3 regions of the Paenibacillus sp. FA6 genome follow, and region 3 is predicted to be linked to each of the others. Evidence: predicted binding sites of a transcription regulator. Region 3 holds the regulator's gene; each other region holds the start of a gene.
The links. The regulator Rex, encoded in region 3, represses fermentation and respiration genes when NADH is low (regulators of the CRP and FNR family bind a similar motif). The targets are predictions, from matches to a motif close to TTGTGAAATATTTCACAA.
Positions count from the first base shown of each region.

Region 1: ACP8HI_RS24895 (TorD/DmsD family molecular chaperone) is a predicted target of Rex. The motif match lies at 2,084-2,101, and genes of this name have one in related genera.
Region 2: ric (iron-sulfur cluster repair di-iron protein) is a predicted target of Rex. The motif match lies at 4,173-4,190, and genes of this name have one in related genera.

Region 1 covers NZ_CP188820.1:5,546,320-5,553,088, forward strand. The annotation lists gene ACP8HI_RS24885 (glutamine--tRNA ligase/YqeY domain fusion protein) at 1-267, shown strand, start outside; gene ACP8HI_RS24890 (MFS transporter) at 357-1,595, opposite strand; gene ACP8HI_RS24895 (TorD/DmsD family molecular chaperone) at 2,225-2,908, shown strand; gene ACP8HI_RS24900 (efflux RND transporter permease subunit) at 3,092-6,235, opposite strand; gene ACP8HI_RS24905 (TetR/AcrR family transcriptional regulator) at 6,298-6,769, opposite strand, start outside.
Region 2 covers NZ_CP188820.1:2,701,202-2,707,970, reverse strand. The annotation lists gene ACP8HI_RS12805 (sugar phosphate isomerase/epimerase family protein) at 31-798, shown strand; gene ACP8HI_RS12800 (Gfo/Idh/MocA family protein) at 791-1,873, shown strand; gene ACP8HI_RS12795 (sugar phosphate isomerase/epimerase family protein) at 1,929-2,897, shown strand; gene ACP8HI_RS12790 (hypothetical protein) at 3,272-3,448, shown strand; gene ACP8HI_RS12785 (winged helix-turn-helix transcriptional regulator) at 3,779-4,096, shown strand; gene ric (iron-sulfur cluster repair di-iron protein) at 4,258-4,977, shown strand; gene nirB (nitrite reductase large subunit NirB) at 5,204-6,769, shown strand, end outside.
Region 3 covers NZ_CP188820.1:2,483,286-2,490,054, reverse strand. The annotation lists gene dinG (ATP-dependent DNA helicase DinG) at 1-1,888, shown strand, start outside; gene ACP8HI_RS11625 (redox-sensing transcriptional repressor Rex) at 1,923-2,597, shown strand; gene ACP8HI_RS11620 (amidohydrolase) at 2,563-3,873, shown strand; gene ACP8HI_RS11615 (cell wall elongation regulator TseB-like domain-containing protein) at 3,915-4,460, shown strand; gene ACP8HI_RS11610 (hypothetical protein) at 4,991-5,521, shown strand; gene ACP8HI_RS11605 (AAA family ATPase) at 5,514-6,769, shown strand, end outside.

The DNA.
Region 1 (6,769 bases), 2.9 Mb from region 3:
TTGTATGAACCGCTTATATTGGACGAGGAAGCGGAAGAGTCGGTTGATGAGACACAAGAGAAGACGTTCCTTGATCAGATCAATCCGAATTCAATGGAAATCATCCAAGGCTATATAGAACCGGGGATGAAAGATGTGGTAGCGCAGGATAAGTTCCAATTTTTCCGCCATGGTTACTTTAACGTAGATTCCAAGTACTCGACGCCAGGACATCCGGTATTTAACCGTGTCGTCTCGCTTAAGAGTTCATTCCCAATAACGAAATAAAGAAATGATCTAATAAGCATAAACCAGCCCGCAGTGATCTGTCTGCGGGCTATTTTATGCTTGTTCAATGATAAGGAAGTTCTATGACACTAATAGATTGGATCCTCATCAGGATCCGCTTCGTGGATAGTACCAGGTAATTCATAACCATGTTTTCGAATGAGTGACCAGATCTGAGCGAAGCCAGCGGCACCGATTAAGGAGAAAAGCATCCCCGTCTGATACATGGCCTCGGCGCCAAAGTTTTGAAATAGCCATCCACCGACTAATCCACCGATAACGCCTGAGAGACCACTCCATGAGAGCGTGTAGACGGCTTGACCCGTTGCACGAAAGGGACGAGGGATCAACAGCATCGTAAGCTGGGTTCCGACATAGAAGAATCCGCCGAAGGTAACACAGTGCAGGACTTGAATGGCAGCGACCTCTAATGGAAGTGTAGCCTCAGCCATGAGAAGCCAACGCAGACTGAAGAGCAGACTTACTAGGGCAAGGCAACCAAATAACCATGATATTTTACGTTTCATGAAGCGATCGAACAAGAAGAACATACCCATTTCGAACAAAGAAGACAGGAGTACTGCCAATCCAACCATTCGCTTGGATCCTCCAATTTCTGTTATATATAATGACATAAATGTATTATTCATAGCATTCGGGACGGATACTAGAACACCTAGAAGGATAAAGGAAAGAAAGTATCGATTGGTCATAATCGTTGCAAACCCTTTGAAATGTAACGTGGGTGTATGGGAAGAGCGATGCAAAGGGGGGAGAAACATAACCGCCCCAATGGCCAAGATCAGAAGAGTAGTAAATAAGGTTGATACTTGTGATATACCCGTCCAATCAAGAATTTGCCCTGCAGCAATGGCGGTTATTGCCCAACCAATAGACCCCCATATGCGGAAAGAACCAAATTTACGCGGTGTATCCTGAATATATCCTAGTATAAGACTGTTGCTATGAGAGAATATAGGTGTTTGAAAGAAAAAGAATAAGGTCATTGTTAAATACACCATTGGATAGCTATCAGCTTGGAAGACAAACTGTATCAGCAACACGGTTCCACTCAACATGATGACGATAATACGTCTCATATTATGCAAACGGTCACCCCAGCTTCTCCAAAAGGGATTAGCAAACAAGGAGACAAAGGGTCCAAGTGCCATAAGGCTACCAATTTCGAATTTCGTCATGCCTACATCCTGAAGGTACAGTTGAAAAAAGCTAGTGAAGATGACCATGGAACCGTATAGGAAGAAATTGAAAAGTCTAAGTGACGTTAAGGATGATTTGGTTTCTATGGGTTCATTCAATATCGACATTCCTTTCCATAGGATGAATAGTCAAGCTCTATTACACTCGAGACCATCGATCATCCTAAATACGAATCGCTAATGGTTATTTATGGTGATTAGATTAACCATTCCACTTTAACATGTGTTGAAAGGGGATTCAAACCAACAAATTTCCATATCAACATAAATTTATGATTTAGAGGGGAAAATAGGAGAAAACTAATTAAAAATAGTGGTAAGCGCTTACAAAATAAGGTACTATATGTTTATAAGGTGACGATTCCCCCTAGTAATCGTATGCCGGAGTATCTATTGATATGATTTCCGTCAGTGATGGGAATCATTTTTTTTGAAATAATAAGAAAGTATAAGTTTCACTTGATACTCTATTCCTTATATTTCTGCTGAAACGGGTGCCTCAAAGTGATACGAAGTATCGCTAGGATCGGAAGCATAAACTCTTTGAAAAAGGATGGCATAGGCGTTTCTACTTTTAAAAAGATATCCATACTGAGGTGTGAAAATTGTCACATGAAATATATAACATTTGATGTATTATGAATATATAAGAAAGCGTTATCCTTTTAAAGAACAAATAAATGATGTTTATTGTATCGTCTCGACTCATTGATAGTACATAAAGGGGGTTGCACTCTGTGTTACTAACCATGGAACTTGTTAAGGATACTGAAGAATGTGTACGCTGGAAGCAAGGTAGAGGCTGGGTATATCAATTGCTTATAGATTTCTTGGGGAGTCCTCCAAGCTTGTCACTCGTTGCACAATGGCGGCAGCATATGGTTACTAGGGAGGAAATTCTGTTAACAGAAGGCGGTCAGCTGTTGAAGAACTACTTATCTAATATTATGCCGGGTCAACTTGTTAAGATCTGTGAAGTGGAGAAGGAAGAGTACCAACGTTTATTTCACTGTATGCGCCCCATATTCCGTTCGCTATGTGAAAGTGATTATGTGAGTAGGCTGAGAGAGAAGAAGGTGGATTGTACTGCGAATGTTCGTGAGATGTATGTTCAGTCAGGCATTGCATTCAATAAGTTGAACCATGAACAGGACGATAATATTTCGCTCGAGCTTGAGTACATGGCTATTCTCGCTGAACGAACATCAGATGATCGACGAATCAGAACTGCACAATTAGAATTAATTGATGATCAGATTCGCTTCCTAGATGAACATCTAATACAGTGGATTCCAACCTTCGGTGAAGATTTAATGTGTCTAGCACAAAGCTCAGTGTATACAGCTATAGGAAGTATTCTGAGAGACTTTATTCCGTATGATATGATCATGTTGCGCTCATGGAGAGAGAATCTTTCCTAGTAGAGGTTTTTCAAAAAGACATTTTTTGATCACGAAGTATATCAAGAGGTCTATAAGCTGATTCCTTAAGCGCGAACGGGAGTCGGCTTTTTTATATTTTTAAATAAAGTAAAAGGACGTACCTCCATTTCATAAGGAAAAGGGGATACGTCCTTTGTTGATTCAATATGGATGATAGCTATCTTAGTCTAGTACTTTAGGTTTGCTGAATTTCATCAGGAATTCATACACAATAGGTACGATAACTAGCGTCAGTAGTGTAGAACTGATCAGACCACCAATGACGGTAATTCCGAGTCCGCGTGAAATGATTCCAGCACTGTCTTCCAATCCAACAACAAGTGGCAGCAATGCACCAATGGTGGCGAGTGCAGTCATAAGTATTGGACGAAGGCGAGTTGCTCCTGCCTCAAGCAAGGCTTCACGAGTAGATAGACCTTCCTTCTCTTTGCGAATAACGCGGTCGATGAGTACGATCGCATTGGTTACAACGATCCCTATGAGCATCAATGCACCCATTAGAGAGGATACGTTGAGTGTCTCCTTAGTAATCAGTAATCCAACAAGAGCACCGATAACTGTGAATGGTAAAGAGAAGAGAATTGCAAACGGTGCAAGACCTCCACCGAAGGTGACAACGAGTACAAAGTATACAACCGCAATGGCTGCTAACATCGCAAGACCAAGTTGTGTAAATGTATCATTGATTTGTTCTGTTGAACCACCGAACTTAATCTCGACACCATCAGGCTTCTCGATGGCATTTACTTTGTTTTGTAAGCTTGTGGAAGCTTTACCAACATCGGCAGTCAAGATATTAGCTGACACGGAGACAACCATCTTACTATCGGTACGTGTGATGGTGTTCGGAGAATGTCCCTTTTCAATCTTAGCTACATCCTTGATTGCAACTTCGATGCCTAGAGGAGACATAATCTTCTCATCAGCAATCTCATGTATCGTCTTGTAGACAGAGCTGTCAGTTTCGATATAAACCTTGTAGGTTTTGTCCTCAACTTCAATTTCAGTTAGAACCGGACGCTCACGAACAGGGCTTAGCTTCATAGCAATCTGCCCAGCAGTAAGACCTAGTGAGCTTAACTTCTCCTGATCAGCTACAATCGTGTATTGATCATAGGAAGCAGATAGACTACTCTTTGCTTTTTCAAAATGAGTCGTATCCTCTTCTACAAGTCTCAGAATTTCATCGGACACGGGCTTAATATCCTCTAAGCTATCTCCAAATACGCTAACACTGAGTCCACTTCCGAGCATTCCGCCCGTCATATCTAAAGATGACCATGTACCATCAGGAATTTCTTGTTGAAGATCTTCGACAAGTTGTTTCTGGACATCTTCGAAGTTCTTGGTATCGGAGTTGTATTCAATATAGAATAGACCTGAGTTGGATGAGCTAGCACCACCCATCGGATTAGCACCGCCAATGGAATACTGCATTTTCTCTACGCCTGGTTGATTAAGAATCAATTTCTCAGCACTCAAGGCGCGTTGCTCGACAACATCCAGTTGATCTCCTGGTTTAGGTGAATAGGTCACCATGGTGAACTTATCTGTCTGATCCGGCATGAAGCTAGTGCCGATTAATGGATATAACATGATGCTGCCTGCAAGTAGAAGAACAGCAGAACCGAAGGTGATCGCTTTATGAGAAAGGGACCAATTCAGAATACGTTGATATCCCTTAGCAAGGCGCCCTAGCTCTTCTTTATGAGCACGTCTCTTCGTTGAGATACCCTTTTTGAAGAGTGTATGTGCAAGCATGGGTACAATGGTAATGGCAATAACAAGTGAAGCGAGCAGTGCAAATACCATGGTTAACGCAAATGGTAGGAATAACTCTCCAACCATGCCGCTTACAAATGCCAGCGGTAGGAAGACAGCGATGGTTACGATGGTAGATGACATGATGGGAACGAACATTTCTGCTGTTGCCTCACGGATTAATTCACGACCGCGCAGTTTCTCGCTCGTATCAGCAAGTCGCCGATAGATATTCTCTATGACGACAATGGAGTCATCAATAACGCGACCTATGGCAACAGTCATGGCACCTAAAGTCATCATATTTAGCGTAATATCCATTTGCCACAAGATAAGTACGGCAGCTAGAAGTGACAACGGAATCGAGATAACGGATATGATCGTCGAACGAATGTTACGTAGGAAGATCAGGATGATGATAACTGCAAATAATGCTCCAAATATTGCTTTACTAAGCATGGTGTTTACAGAATCTTCAATAGGTTTACCTTGATCGAGCAACGTGATCAGTTCAAGCCCGTGATAACTTGCCTTTAGCTCGACCAATTTATCTTTAACGGCATTGACGACATCGACGGTGTTGGCGTCATTGTCTTTTACAATGGACAGCCCGATCGATTCAACACCATTGGTACGAGAGATGGACTCTGCTGAACCAATAACTTGAATATCGGCAATCTCGCTGAGCTTAATTGTCGGAATGCCGCTAGCAACACTTGCGGTCAGATTCTGTGTGCTGGCTCCAGCAGCTTCGCTAAGGGCAGGGTTACCTTGACCTTGTGCTGAGTTATCCATGTTCGGAATGACAGGAATCGCAAGATTCTTCAAATCGTCTAGTTCAATGATGTTACCATCTACGACGACGGCCTTCTCAGATTCTTCTAAGTTATATAAACCAAGGGGTACACGGAGTGACGAGCCTTGGACGATACCTTTAACGGTATCTTGGTTAAGACCTAGTTCGGCCATTTTGGACTCGTTAAATCTCAGTTGAACTTCTCTGACGTATTGTCCTGATATACTTACGGAAGCTACACCTGCCAGCTTCTCCAATTCAGGTTTAACTTGATTCTCAATAATACGTGTTAATTCCTCTAAGTCTTTCGTTTGGGTATTTGAAGCGCTTAGGGAAATAACGGGAAAAGAATTTATACTGAACTTGGAAATCGTAGGCTTCTGTGCACCATCTGGTAAGTTCACTTCATTAAGTGCCTCACGGACAGCGGCCGTTGCCTGATCCAAATCCGTACCGTAATCGAATTCGATTGCTACAGAAGAAGCATTCTCCAATGAAGTGGAGGTGATTGTCTTGACTCCATCCACATTGCGAAGTCGTGTTTCAAGGGGAATGGTCAGATCTTGAACGACACCTTCGGGAGCTGCTCCAGGATAGATCGCAACCACGTTTAGGAAGGGAATACTGATATTGGGCATAGTTTCTTGTTTCATGGATACTCCGGCAAATAGTCCTGCAGCAGTAACGATGATCGTTAGAATCCAGATGGCAAACTTGTTGTTTAATGAGAAATTAATAATACTTTTCATAAGTGTGGTTCTGCTCCTCTCTTTAACTTTCTTGGGTTATACAGGATGATTATGAAGGCACTTTAGTTATTTGAATATAGTGAAATAATCTCCTTGAGTTCATCATTTAAGACTTGTAGTTCTGATATTTGTGCTAAATTACCAATCATACCTAACAGAATAACTCTTCGAGGTTGAATGTCCACGATTTCTTTCTCAAGAATATGTATGGACTCGAGAGCATCTTTGTACGTATTGTTATGAAGTAGGTTTTCTTTGAGGATCACTTTCATTTCCTTGGTCACTTGAAGGGGATGTCGTTGAAAGTCGGACTGTTCATTGAATTCGTTAACCCAATGGGACCACATATCGGAATCGATTAGGGGTTCTGCACCTTTGGAGATGAAACTTTCGCTAACATCATCAAGTAAGGAAATGAGATGTCTCGACATTCTCTGAATATTCAGAGGCAGACCAGGAATGAACAACATTCGTAAATAGGAGGCCAGTATGCCACCGAAGAATAAGGTTAGATCCATCGTGTAAGGCTCTACT
Region 2 (6,769 bases), 220 kb from region 3:
AAAACTATTGTAAACAGGAGTGGATCAGTCATGTTGAAATTAGGCTTACAACTGTATACCGTTCGCGACCAAATGGAACAAGATTTCGAAGGTACGCTGAAAAAAGTAGCTGAGCTTGGTTACAAAGGTGTAGAATTTCATACTTTCTTTGGACGTAGCAGTTCTGAAGTTAAAAGGTTACTGGATGAAAATGGTCTTGTAGCTATTGGAACACATACACAATACGCAAGCATGCTGGAGGATTTAGATTCCATTATTACGTATAATAAAGCAATCGGTAGTAAATATATTATCGTTCCTTATTTGTCTGAAGAAGAACGCAAATGGGATGATGTATTCGCAAAACTTAAAATCATTGGTGAGAAGTGTAAAGAACAAGATATGGTTCTTCTGTATCATAATCATGATTTCGAATTCACGGAGTCTTATGGTGACAAGACTGTATTTGATGCAATGTATGAAGCAGTGCCAGCAACTTTACTTCAAGTGGAAATGGATACATGCTGGGTGCACTTTGCAGGCTTTGACGCTGTAGAGTATATTCATAAATATACGGGTAGGTTACCGCTTGTTCACTGGAAAGATGTAAAGAGACAAGAGGATGGCTCTCCACTAACTGTTGAATTTGGACAAGGTGAAGTCAATCTAGCTGCCATTGCTGAAGCTGCTGATCAAGTAGGGGCAGAATGGATTATAGTAGAACAAGATTTCTGTCTGAACCCACCTCTTGAGAGTATTGCTACAAGTATGAATTGGATAAAAGACTACATGAAAGATGGGGGAATCATACATGTCTAAAACATTAAAAATTGGAATTATTGGTTGCGGAGGAATTGCTACAGGTAAACATTTACCGAGTCTTGCGAAACAATCCAATGCAGAATTGGTAGCTTTTTGCGACATCATTCAAGAACGTGCAGACAAAGCTGCAGAGAAATATGGTGTTGAAGGTGCCAAAGTATATACTGATTTCCGCGAGTTGCTTAAAGATGGAAGTATTGATGTTATTCACGTATGTACGCCGAATGATTCTCACTCCGAAATCTCGGTTGCTTCGCTTGAAGCAGGTAAACATGTCATGTGTGAAAAGCCAATGGCCAAAACAGCAGCACAAGCAAGAGAAATGCTAGAAGCTGCAAAGCGTACAGGTAAAAAGCTTACGATTGGATATCAGAATAGATTCCGTAATGATAGCCAACATTTGAAGCAATTGTGTGAGAATGGTGAGCTAGGTGAAGTGTACTATGGTAAGGCATTGGCAACTCGCCGTCGTGCTGTTCCAACTTGGGGTGTATTCCTTGATGAAGAGAAGCAAGGTGGGGGTCCACTTATCGATATCGGTACGCATGCACTTGATTTGACATTATGGTTGATGGATAATTACAAACCGAAAAGCGTTATGGGATCAACTTTCCACAAGCTTGGACATCGCGAGAATGCAGCGAATGCTTTCGGACCATGGAACCCAGAAGAATTCAAAGTAGAAGATTCTGCCTTTGGTTTCATTACGATGGAGAATGGAGCTACTATCGTGCTTGAATCAAGCTGGGCCTTGAATATACGTGATTTCAGCGAAGCGCAGACGATACTTGCGGGTACTGAAGGTGGAGCAGATATGAAAGATGGTCTGACCATTAATGGTGAGAACTTAAGCCGTCTATATGAGACAAAAGTTGATTTAGGCGCTGGTGGCGTTGCGTTCTATTCAGGAGAAACAGAAACTGATTCAGATCGTGAAGCAAGATTATGGTTGCAAGCGGTTATTGAAGATACAGATCCTGTCGTTACACCTGAACAAGCACTGGTAGTAACTGAAATTTTAGAAGCTATCTACGAATCTGCTAAGACAGGTAAAGCTGTATACTTTGAATAAAGTTTAAAAAATCTATATTATTATGAAGTATGAATGAGAATAAGGGGGAGTAACAATGAAATTAGGAGTATTTATGGTGTTGTTTGGTGGTCGTAAGTTAGAGGATGCGTTAGACTATGTAGCTTCAAAGGGTCTGAAGGCTGTTGAAATCGGATCGGGTGGAAATCCGGGCAATGCACACTGTAATCCAGCAGATCTACTGAACAATGAGACAGAGCTTAAGAATTTCAAAAGAGCAGTAGAATCACGTGGACTTACGATCAGTGCACTTAGCTGTCATGGTAATCCGCTTCACCCACAGAAGCATCTAGCGAAGGCGGATCACGATGATTTCGTGAATTCGGTTCTACTTGCTGAGAAGCTTGAAATACCTGTGGTGAATACTTTCTCAGGATGCCCTGGTGACCACGAGGATGCTAAATATCCGAACTGGCCGGTTGCACCTTGGCCGAATGATTATCAAGAGATATTGAAATGGCAATGGGAGAATAAGGTCATTCCTTATTGGACTGAACAAGCTAAATTTGCTAAAGAGCATCATGTAAAAATCGGACTTGAGCTTCATGGAGGATTCTCCGTGCATACACCAGCTACTCTTCTTCGTCTACGTGAAGCAGCGGGTGAGACGATTGGTGCCAACCTAGATCCAAGTCATATGTGGTGGCAAGGTATTGATCCAGTACAGGCTATACACATTCTAGGTCGTGAAGGAGCGATTCACCATTTCCATGCAAAGGATACGGTGATTGATCCAATTAATGTGAATAAACATGGTCTTACAGACATGCAATCCTATGAGAAAATGCTTGATCGCGCTTGGCAGTTCCGTAGCGTAGGTTATGGTCATGACATCAAAACATGGGCTGATATCATGAGCGCGTTGCGTTTAGTTGGTTATGATTACGTCGTAAGTATTGAACATGAGGATGGTCTGATGTCCGTTGAGGAAGGCTTCTCTAAGGCTGTGGAGAATCTTCAACAAGTTCTCATTGAAGAGCCACTTGGCGATATGTGGTGGGTATAGAAATACCATTTAATCTAAGAGTAAATGGAGGGCGGCTACCGAGAGGTAGCCGTTTTTTTACACATAATATAAAGTGTGAATTTTTTGGAGGACTTCCCGCTCTATCCTTTATGATTTTTAAAAGTCTATAAGAGGTGTTGAAATCACTTGAATAGCCGATACGACAGCCACCAAATTCCATCTATATTCCATGAAAGATCTTAAATTGCGGATGTAATCCAGTGGAATAGGCATAGAGTGGGGAGGTTAGAGTGACGAACAATGCTTCGCGCATGAAGGTAGTGAAGGTGAGGCTAGAATAGATGCAGAAAGTACATTTAATTAGCAGTAAAAGTAGGGAAAGAGAGAATTAGTTGTACAAAGGACAGTTAAAAATGGCGATAACGCTGAAAAGTGGAGTTTCCAGTAATTTAGATGTACTCCATGCAACTAAAGTTAGCTTTAGAGGGATTGGGTTGAATTCAGTTGTACTTATTACACCTAATAGTGAATGGTGGAGGCGGAAGGTGACTATTGGTGATGGTGTTGGTGTCGCAGCTCATACCTGCTAGCGATACAATGTATCACTGGCATCGTAAATGTAAACTTCTTCACTATATGAACTCTTTCACCAAGTACGCCGAAAGGCAATTTTCTTAATAGTAACTAGAGAAATAAAGTTGAAAATAGGCTGAGTATATTATTAAACATCCAAATTGAATGTTTTAAAAAAGTGATGAATGTGGTAAAATGAAATATACTAACTAATCGAAAGCTTTTTAATGATATGATCATGTCATTTAATTAAAATATAAGAAAGTATAAGTTTTACTTGATACTCTATTTCTTATATTTCGGCAGAGACGGATATCAAAGTATACTTACAAAGAGGTGAAGAGTTCATGGAAATTAATCAAATAGTGATGTGTCCACGATTTGAAACAGCTTTCTCTTTTTTGGGCAAGCGTTGGAATGGATTAATCATTCAAGGACTGATGAATGGACCCAAAAGATTTAAAGATATTTCTAATTTAATACCTTCCATGAGTGATAAGATGTTATCGGAACGGATGAAGGATTTGGAATTAGAAGGAATACTTGTTCGTCATGTATATCCGGAAACTCCGGTGCGAATAGAGTATGAACTAACGGATAAAGGCAGAGGGTTAAAGCCTGTTATGGATCAGATCCAATCATGGGCAGAGAGTTGGATCGATTAAGCGAAATGGAAATTGAGCGGAAGTATCGACTTTGAAACCTCTTTTATTTATTGAAATGAGGTTTTTTTGATTTCCCTTGTGATTACAATCACAACCCTGTTGTCCTTCTAGGTATAGCCTGAATAGGTAAGACTAGAAAAGATACCTAGGAGGAATTAATCATGTCAGTTGAAGCTCTTCTTTTCAGCGCTGATCATATCGTAAGTGATATTGTTATAAAGTTTCCAAAGGCTAGTGATTATTTCCGAGATCATAAGATTGATTTCTGTTGTGGCGGTAAGCGCCCACTTATGGATGCCGTTCAGGAAAGAGGTCTGGACATTGATCAAGTACTAGAAGAGATAAACCAATTAGCTGCTAAGCACTCAGGTCTAAACGATGATAAGGATGGAATGAAGAATTTCGTAGAAATGGACTCTCCATCTTTGATTGATTACATTGTGAGTAAACATCATGATTACTTACGTGAAGAACTTCCTGAAATATATAAGAATGTTACAAGAGTTAACAGAGTTCATGGTAATCAAGATCTACATTTGGCACAATTGCACGTTCTGTATACAAGATTGAAAGATGAATTACTTGAGCATACAGCTGATGAAGAAGAACGATTCTTCCCTCGAATGGTTGCTCTAGAACAACAATTTGAAGAGTCTGCAAGTAAAGAACTTCAAGATTCAATTGCACAATTAGAAGATGAGCATGACCAAGCTGGCGATATTCTAAAAGAGATCAGGGAAATTACGAATGATTTCACACCTCCAGCTCACGCGTGTACTACATATCGTATCACGTATGAAAGACTAGCAGAACTAGAGCGAATGACGTTTGAACATGTGCATTTGGAGAATAATATTTTATTTCCACGTTTTCAAGCTTAATGGACAGCGAAAAAGGATAGAGATTGAGACTTCAAATCTATCCTTTTTCGCTATTTCTGTTCATGTCAATCGGATTGACGTTAAAAATATACGGATATAGTTTAAATTGTGAACATACTTGTGATATAATTCACATATAATGTGAACGAAATCACAATCTATATTTTTTAAGCTGTTATACTTTATTTAATAAGGCAAGAAGAGCACAGAAGGAGGGTTTCCAAACATGCAACAACAACAAAAAGAAAAGCTATTGGTGATTGGGAATGGAATGGCAGGCATAAGTACAGTTGAACAAATTTTGAAACTTAGCGATTCATTTGATATTACGGTATTTGGTAGTGAACCACATCCTAACTATAACCGGATCATGCTATCCTACGTTCTGGAAGGTAGTAAGACGGTCGATGATATTGTTTTGAATGATTGGAACTGGTATTCAGATAATCAAATTACACTGCATACGACAACTACGGTGACACATATTGATCCGGTAGGTAAGAAAGTGACTACGGACAATGGTATGACGGAGACGTATGATAAGATCATCATCGCGACAGGATCAAATCCTTTTATATTACCGATTCCTGGGAGTGATAAAGAAGGCGTTATCGGCTTTAGGGATATTAATGACTGTAACCAGATGATGGATGCTGCTCAGAAGTATAAAAAGGCTGCTGTCATCGGGGGTGGACTTTTAGGTTTGGAGGCGGCAAAAGGGCTAGTGAATCTAGGGATGGATGTAACGGTTGTCCATTTGATGGAAGATATTATGGAACGCCAATTAGATCGTAGTGCCTCTTCAATGTTGCAGGCAGAATTGGAACGTCAAGGGATAAAATTTGCTATGGGTAAACAAACCTCAGAGCTAATTGGGGAAGAGCGAGTAAGTGGGTTGCGTTTCAGTGACGGTAGTATATTGGATGCTGACCTTGTTGTGATGGCGGTAGGTATTAAACCGAACATAGCACTTGCCAAAGCTAGTAATATGGAAGTGGGACGAGGGATTGTTGTAGATGACTATATGCGTACTTCATTGGAAGATGTGTATTCCGTCGGCGAGTGTACGGAACATCGGGGAGTATGTTATGGGCTCGTAGCTCCATTATTTGAACAAGGACATGTATTGGCTAAGCATATATGCGGAGTTGCCACATCTCCTTATGAAGGTTCTATTGTGGCAACGAAGCTGAAAATCTCTGGTGTCGACGTATTCTCAGCAGGTGAGTTTGTTGAAGGACCGGAACATATCGTGATTTCTACTAAAGATGAGTGGAAAAGAACCTATAAGAAAATTCTTCTACGTGACAATGTCATTATCGGCGCTGTGCTGTTCGGGGATGTAACAGAGTCTGCAAATTTACAAAAATTGATTAAGCAACAATCTGAAATGACGGATGATATATATAGTACGATCATGGGAACTGGATGTAGCGGTGGTGGCGCTAATAAGCAATCATCGATAGAGACGATGGCAGACGATGAAATTGTTTGCGGATGTAATGGCGTTACTAAGAAGGCGATTGTCGATGTGATTACAGATCAAGGGCTAACAACGGTAGATGAAATTAAAGCTTGTACGGGCGCAACCCGTTCATGTGGAGGATGTAAGCCGGTTGTTGAGCAAATTCTACAGTATGTTCTAGGGGATGGATTCAAGACAGCGGCTAAAGAAGGCATTTGTGGTTGTACTGCACTCGATAGGGATGAAATAGTAGCAGAGATTACGGTTAAGGGATTATCTACAACTCGTGAGGTCATGAATGTACTTGGTTGGAGTAATCAAGAGGGA
Region 3 (6,769 bases):
GTTGCGAGAGCGAGATATACCACTATTGACTCAAGTTGTTCCTTTCCCCTTCAAAGCAGCAATTTTCAAGGGGAGACAACATTATTTGTGTTTGAGAAAATTTGAACATAAAATAAATAGACGGGACTTTACAAATCCTAAAGAGGACTTGATCTTAGCCGCACAAATGATTGTGTGGTTAACACAGACAGAGACAGGTGACGATGAAGAACTGAATCTAGGAGCTCGCGGTGGGGATTTCTGGGAAACCGTGTCCAGTGACTCGGATTCTTGCTTAGGACGTGCCTGTCCATGGTTTCGTAAATGTTATTACCATCGTGCAAAGCATGAAGCAGGTATAGCAGATGTAGTGATTACCAATCATTCGAAGCTGTTCACAGATATAAAGGCAGGACATCAGCTATTGCCTGCTTACGAGTATTTAGTTATTGATGAAGCGCATCATTTGGAGGAAGTTGCCGGTAAACACTTAGGCCTTCATATGAGGTATTTCAATGTGATCCACACTTTATCGCGACTTTACAAAGATAACAGGAATGGTCAATTCCCTGTTCTTCGACAACAGCTACATTCTTCAAACGATGAGAAGGCTGCCGACTGGGCTCTATTGACGGATCGTATGAGTGGTGATTTAGTCGACGTGAAGGAACATTGGGATAGACTAAGCGATATGCTATTTGCTCTGTTACCTGAGCGAAGTGATGCTGCCCCAGGGGATACGGGACAGTTCGTGCTACGCTTACAGCCTTCCAAGAAACCGAAGGATTGGGAAGTGCTGAAAGAAATAGAGAATCAGATTTATGTAACGCTAGGCGAAGTCATTCGTAGTTCAGACAAAATGATAAATGAAATCAGAGAAAATCTGGAGGATTTTAATTTCGAGAGTCTGCTTACGGACATCAGTGGTCTTGTGAAAGATTTAGCATCCCAGCGTGAAGACTTACATTTCTTCATATCACTTAACGATGCAGGAAATGTATACTGGATGGAGGCTAATGGTCACTACCGGAGTAAATCTCTACAAATGTATGCGGTTCCTGTAGATGTAAGCCAGCAGCTAAAGGAAGTATTCTTTGATAAAAAGAAAAGCATTATTCTAACTTCCGCTACGTTGTCAATCGACAAATCTTTTCAGTATATGATTGAAAACTTGGGGCTTCAAGAAGCCTCGGATCAAGACCAGCTAGTAACTGTTCAGTTGCCGTCTCCTTTTCGTTATCGAGATCAGGCATTGCTGATCATCCCGCGTGATTTCCCAAGTGTGAAGGGGAGTATAGGTGATGCACTCTTCGTCGAAACACTTGTCAAATCACTGGCTGAAACGGCTATCGTTACACAGGGTCGAATGTTAGTATTGTTCACTTCTTATCGCATGCTTCGTCAAGTCTATGAGCCTTTAAGTAAAGCTCTTTCTTCAACGGATATTGCCGTACTAGGACAAGGTGTAGACAATGGGAGCCGAAGTAAGTTGATCCGCCGTTTCCAAGATAGTAGTGCCTCGGTACTTCTAGGAACGAACAGTTTCTGGGAAGGGGTAGATATCCCAGGAGAAGCATTGACTTGTTTAGCGATTGTCCGACTTCCTTTTCAACCTCCTAATCATCCACTTGTGGAGGCGAAGAGTGAACTTTTACAGCAACAAAAGAAAAATCCTTTCATGAAACTGTCAGTACCTCAAGCGGTTATTCGCTTCAAACAAGGATTTGGACGATTAGTGCGTACGGCGAGTGATCGGGGAATCGTCATTGTGTATGATACACGTGTGATTGAATCTTATTACGGGAAGTATTTCCTGTATTCATTACCTGGTCCCAAGATGGAACATATGCCGACCCATCAAATGGTTTCAAGAATTTCGGAATGGCTAGAAGACGGACAGCGTCCTTGATCAATGTATTAGCTATTCATTAGGAGGAGCAAAAATGAAATCTGATAAAATTTCAGAAGCTGTTGTACGCAGATTACCCATTTATTTACGTTATCTAACGGAACTTCAGAGACGGGAAGTAGCTACAGTTTCCTCACAGGAATTAGGTCAAAGGCTTGATTTGAACCCTGCACAAATTCGTAAAGATCTTGCATACTTTGGCGATTTCGGCAGAAAAGGTATTGGCTATGACGTGGCTTATTTAATAGAGAAAATACGACATATACTTAATTTGGATCAACAGATCAATGTCGTTCTGGTAGGTGCGGGTAATCTAGGACATGCATTATCCAATTATAATGCTTATCTGAAAGAGAATTTAAAGATTGTCGCCGTATTTGATGCATATCCAACAAAGGTTGGAACACATATTAACACATTGGAAGTTCAACCTATGGAGGAACTCTTCGATACGATTAAGAAGTATAATATTCGAATTGGAATCATTACAGTTCCTGAGCAAGAAGCTCAGGAGGTTGCTGATAAATTGATTGAAGCAGGAATTGGAGCCATATTGAATTTCGCTCCAACGATATTAAAGGCCCCAGCGCATGTTCGTATTCATGCAGCTGATTTCACTACGGATATGCTTAGCCTTGCGTATTACTTGGTTAATGGAAAGGGAGATTCAGACGATGGTGAACGACAAAGCGCAGAAGTGGATCATTAAGAATGGTACGTTTGCTGTTCTGAACAATGAACAGCCTGTATTGAAAGGTTATATGCTCGTAGAGGATGACTTGATTACGTATATTGGTGAAGACATGCCGGTAGTTGGTGAGGACATTCCGGTAGTGGATGGGAGTCATCTCTTATTCTTACCAGGTCTTGTGAATACACATGGGCATGCTGCTATGTCATTGCTTAGAGGTTATGGCGACGATCTGTCTCTACAAGTATGGTTGCAGGAAAAAATGTGGCCAATGGAAGAGAAATTCACTTCTGAAGATGTCTATTGGGGAACATCCTTATCTGTGTTGGAAATGCTTAAAGGTGGCACAACGACTTTTCTAGATATGTATGATCAAATGGATCAAGTAGCTAAAGTGGTTCAAGAATCCGGAATTCGTGGCGTGCTAACTAGAGGTGTTATCGGATTCTGTTCTGCGGAAGTCCAACAACATAAACTTCAGGAAGCGATCACTTTTGCGAAAAATTGGAACGGTCAAGCAGAGGGTAGAATCACGACGATGATGTCGCCTCATGCACCTTATACTTGCCCTCCAGATTACTTCGAGAAGTTTGTCCAAGCTGCACATGATCTTGATCTGCCGATGCATACACATATGTCCGAGACGTTGAGCGAAGTAGCGCAGAATGTAGCGGATTATGGTCTTCGACCTGTTCAACATTTAGAGAAGCTTGGCATGTTTACACGTCCTTCGATTGTTGCACACGGTGTGCACCTAAATGATGAAGAGATCGAGATACTAGCAACCCATCAAGTTGGCGTATCACATAATCCAGGAAGTAACTTGAAGCTTGCGAGCGGTATCGCGCGTGTAACAGACCTCTTGAAGGCAGGAGTGCCTGTATCGCTTGGAACAGATGGTCCGGCAAGTAATAACAATCTGGATATGTTTGAAGAGATGCGGCTTGCTGCTCTCATTCACAAAGGGGTTTCTGGTGATCCAACAGCTATTCCGGCTGCTGAGGCACTGCGGATGGGTACAATATATGGTGCGAAGTCGTTGTTTCTAGATACAGTAGGAAGGTTGGCTCCGGGCATGAAGGCAGATTTCATCGCACTGAATACGGATCAGGCTCATTTCTTACCACATACCGATTTCATCTCACACTCAATCTATTCTGCGAGTGCCAAAGATGTAGAACATGTATGGGTTGATGGTAAGCAAGTTGTGAAGAATGGTGTTTGTCTTACTCTAGACGAAGAACGTATACACCATGAAGCGCAATCTGCTTTCGAGGGCTTACTCAACCGTTAAGGTGTGAGTTATTCCTTATTCCTGAAGAAAGGAAGTTCAGGTTGAAGAAGATTAATATCAAGAACAAGAGCATGAACATGAACAAGAAGAAGATCATTTGGTTAAGTATTGCGGTCGTGATCGTTCTGCTATTCGGACTCTTTCGCTATTACATATACATTATGCAGGATCAATGGAAACAAGAAGATATGGCTATTGCTGCAGCGAAGCAGCATAGTGAATTAATTCATGTTACTCGTACCTCCAAATCGGTCTGGAACAATGTCGTCTGGGTTATCGAAGGTAAGGATCAAGTCGATCAGAATATAATTGTCTGGGTTCCATTAACGAGTGATTACGAAGTGAATGATACTCCTAGAGCGATTCGAAGTGAACTATTGAAGGATGGATTATCCAAAAGTCAAATGATACTTCTTATCGAAAAGGAACTTTCAAATATGAAAGAAACTCATTTGCAACTTGGCTTATTCAATGGAACTGCTGTCTGGCAGCTATTTTACAAAGAACAGGATCATTATAATTATCGCTTCTATCGATTTAGTGATGGTACACAAATAGGCGAACAATTTACATTGCCAAACCGTTAAATCAATAAACCAGCTGAGCCATTCTTTTAGGATGATTCGGCTGGTTTTATTGTTTGTTTTGGGATCTGACGAGTTCAGATGGGCTCTGATTGCGCGGTGAGAGGAACAGTTGCAGTATGGTCACTTAATTGATGGGAAAAGTACGGTGCAGCAGAAATAGATGTAATAATGGCAGTTAAAAGTGGCGAAAACGATGAAAAGTGGGTTTGTCCAGTAACTAGATACCATGAATGCAACTAAAGTTAGCTTTATGATGATTCGTTCGAATTTAAGTGCGCTTTATGCAACTGTGTGATTGGTGAAGGCGAATGTCGTAATCCTAGTGACATTATTAACAAATACATATATTCTCAGAAAATAAGTGTATACGATATGATATACTAATTCATGCAGGAAATATATACGAATTGATATACTCATATTATTAGGTTCTAAACCATAATCAATACCGGCAGGAAAGAATAGATGATGTACGAAGTAGCGATATCATACATGAATACCCAGAATGACTCGCGAAGGGAGATAGTTATATGAAGTTACGAATTATTCCGGTTGCACTAACGGTGGTCATTTCAGGTGCGCTCTTATTTGGTGGGTGGTTCGGTTATCGGCAGATAGCTCAGCAGAATCCGCTTCAAAATATAGTTAAGGAATATGTGGGTGTTAATGAGTACCAACTGGAAATTACCCGTAATGAGGTCGTTGTGAAGCTTGATGTTATACCTGGGACGAAAATATCAGGATTAGTTCAACAACTTACGACTGAGGGGAAATCTATCATTGGGAAAAGGATGTTAAAGCTCGATGTGGTTGATCACTCCAACGATACATTAGATGAGTTCTGGGATCAGGCGATGTTCCCTGTCGCAGAAGCTATGGAGAATAGACAATATACACAGATTGTTGAGAAATTAAACAAGATGGAACACAATACAACTGTAAAAGTGACAACTGAAATGGATGCTAAGAACGTGTATGTCAGTCTAACCGATGGAGAGGGCAGTAAGTTTATTATTCTGCCACGCGAGCCAGGAGTATTGGGGGTGTGGAACAATGCCTAAGTGGAGCAAAGAAATATTGATCGGATTTGCGCCGGTTCTACTTATCTTTCTCGTCTATATTGGTGTGAATATTATTCCGATTCTAATTGTTGGAATACTTGTGGGTGGATTGCTATTATTTGTGAATAAGCGTGGTGGGATTGCAGTAGGTGCAATGGCAGACCGGAAGCGCAAGGAGAAAGGTCCAGGCAAGCTGACTTTTGATGAAATTGGTGGGCAGGAGCATCCGAAAGAGGAATTGATGGAAGCACTCGATTTTCTCATTAGACATGAAGAAATTCAGAAATTTGGTATTCGCCCATTGAAGGGAATCTTACTCACAGGACCTCCAGGAACAGGGAAAACACTACTCGCTAAAGCTGCCAGTCAGTATACGGATTCTGTATTTGTTGCTGCATCGGGCAGTGAGTTCGTTGAGATGTACGTCGGCGTCGGTGCTGGGAGAGTTCGTGATTTATTCCGTGACGCGAGAACCCGTGCAGCGAAGGAAAACAAGAAAAGTGCAGTTATATTTATTGATGAGATTGATGTCATCGGTGGTAAACGTGAAGGCGGACAGCAACGTGAGTATGACCAGACTTTAAATCAGTTATTAACGGAAATGGATGGCATTTATAATTCAGAAAGTCCTAGGATACTACTCATAGCTGCAACCAATCGCAAGGAAATGCTGGATAGTGCACTTCTTCGTCCAGGACGGTTCGACCGTCATATTCAAGTGGATCTTCCTGATAAAAAAGGTCGCAAGCATATTCTTGAGCTTCATGCTAACAATAAGCCCATTCACGCAGACACTAATCTGGATAAGATTGCAGAAGAATCCTTTGGATTCTCGGGTGCACAGCTGGAGAGTGTGATGAACGAAGCTGCCATTTATATGATGAGAGAGAATAAGACCGAAATTGAACAACGACATTTATCAATGTCGATTGATAAAGTGATGATGGGTGAGAAGACAGATCGTGAGTCAACGCAGGAAGAGAAGAAGAGAGTGGCTATTCATGAATTAGGGCATGCCATCATGGCTGAAATTGTCCGTCCGGGCAGTGTTAGTCAAGTAGCACTTAGTCCGCGAGGTCAGGCGCTTGGGTATGTACGTCATAATCCTCAAGAGGAGCAGTATCTGTACACGAAGTCATTTCTAGAAGATCAAATTATGATTGCACTTGGTGGGGCTGCTTCAGAAGAAATATATTATGGTGGAAGAAGTACAGGATCTAGCAATGATTTCGAACAGGCACTGAATAT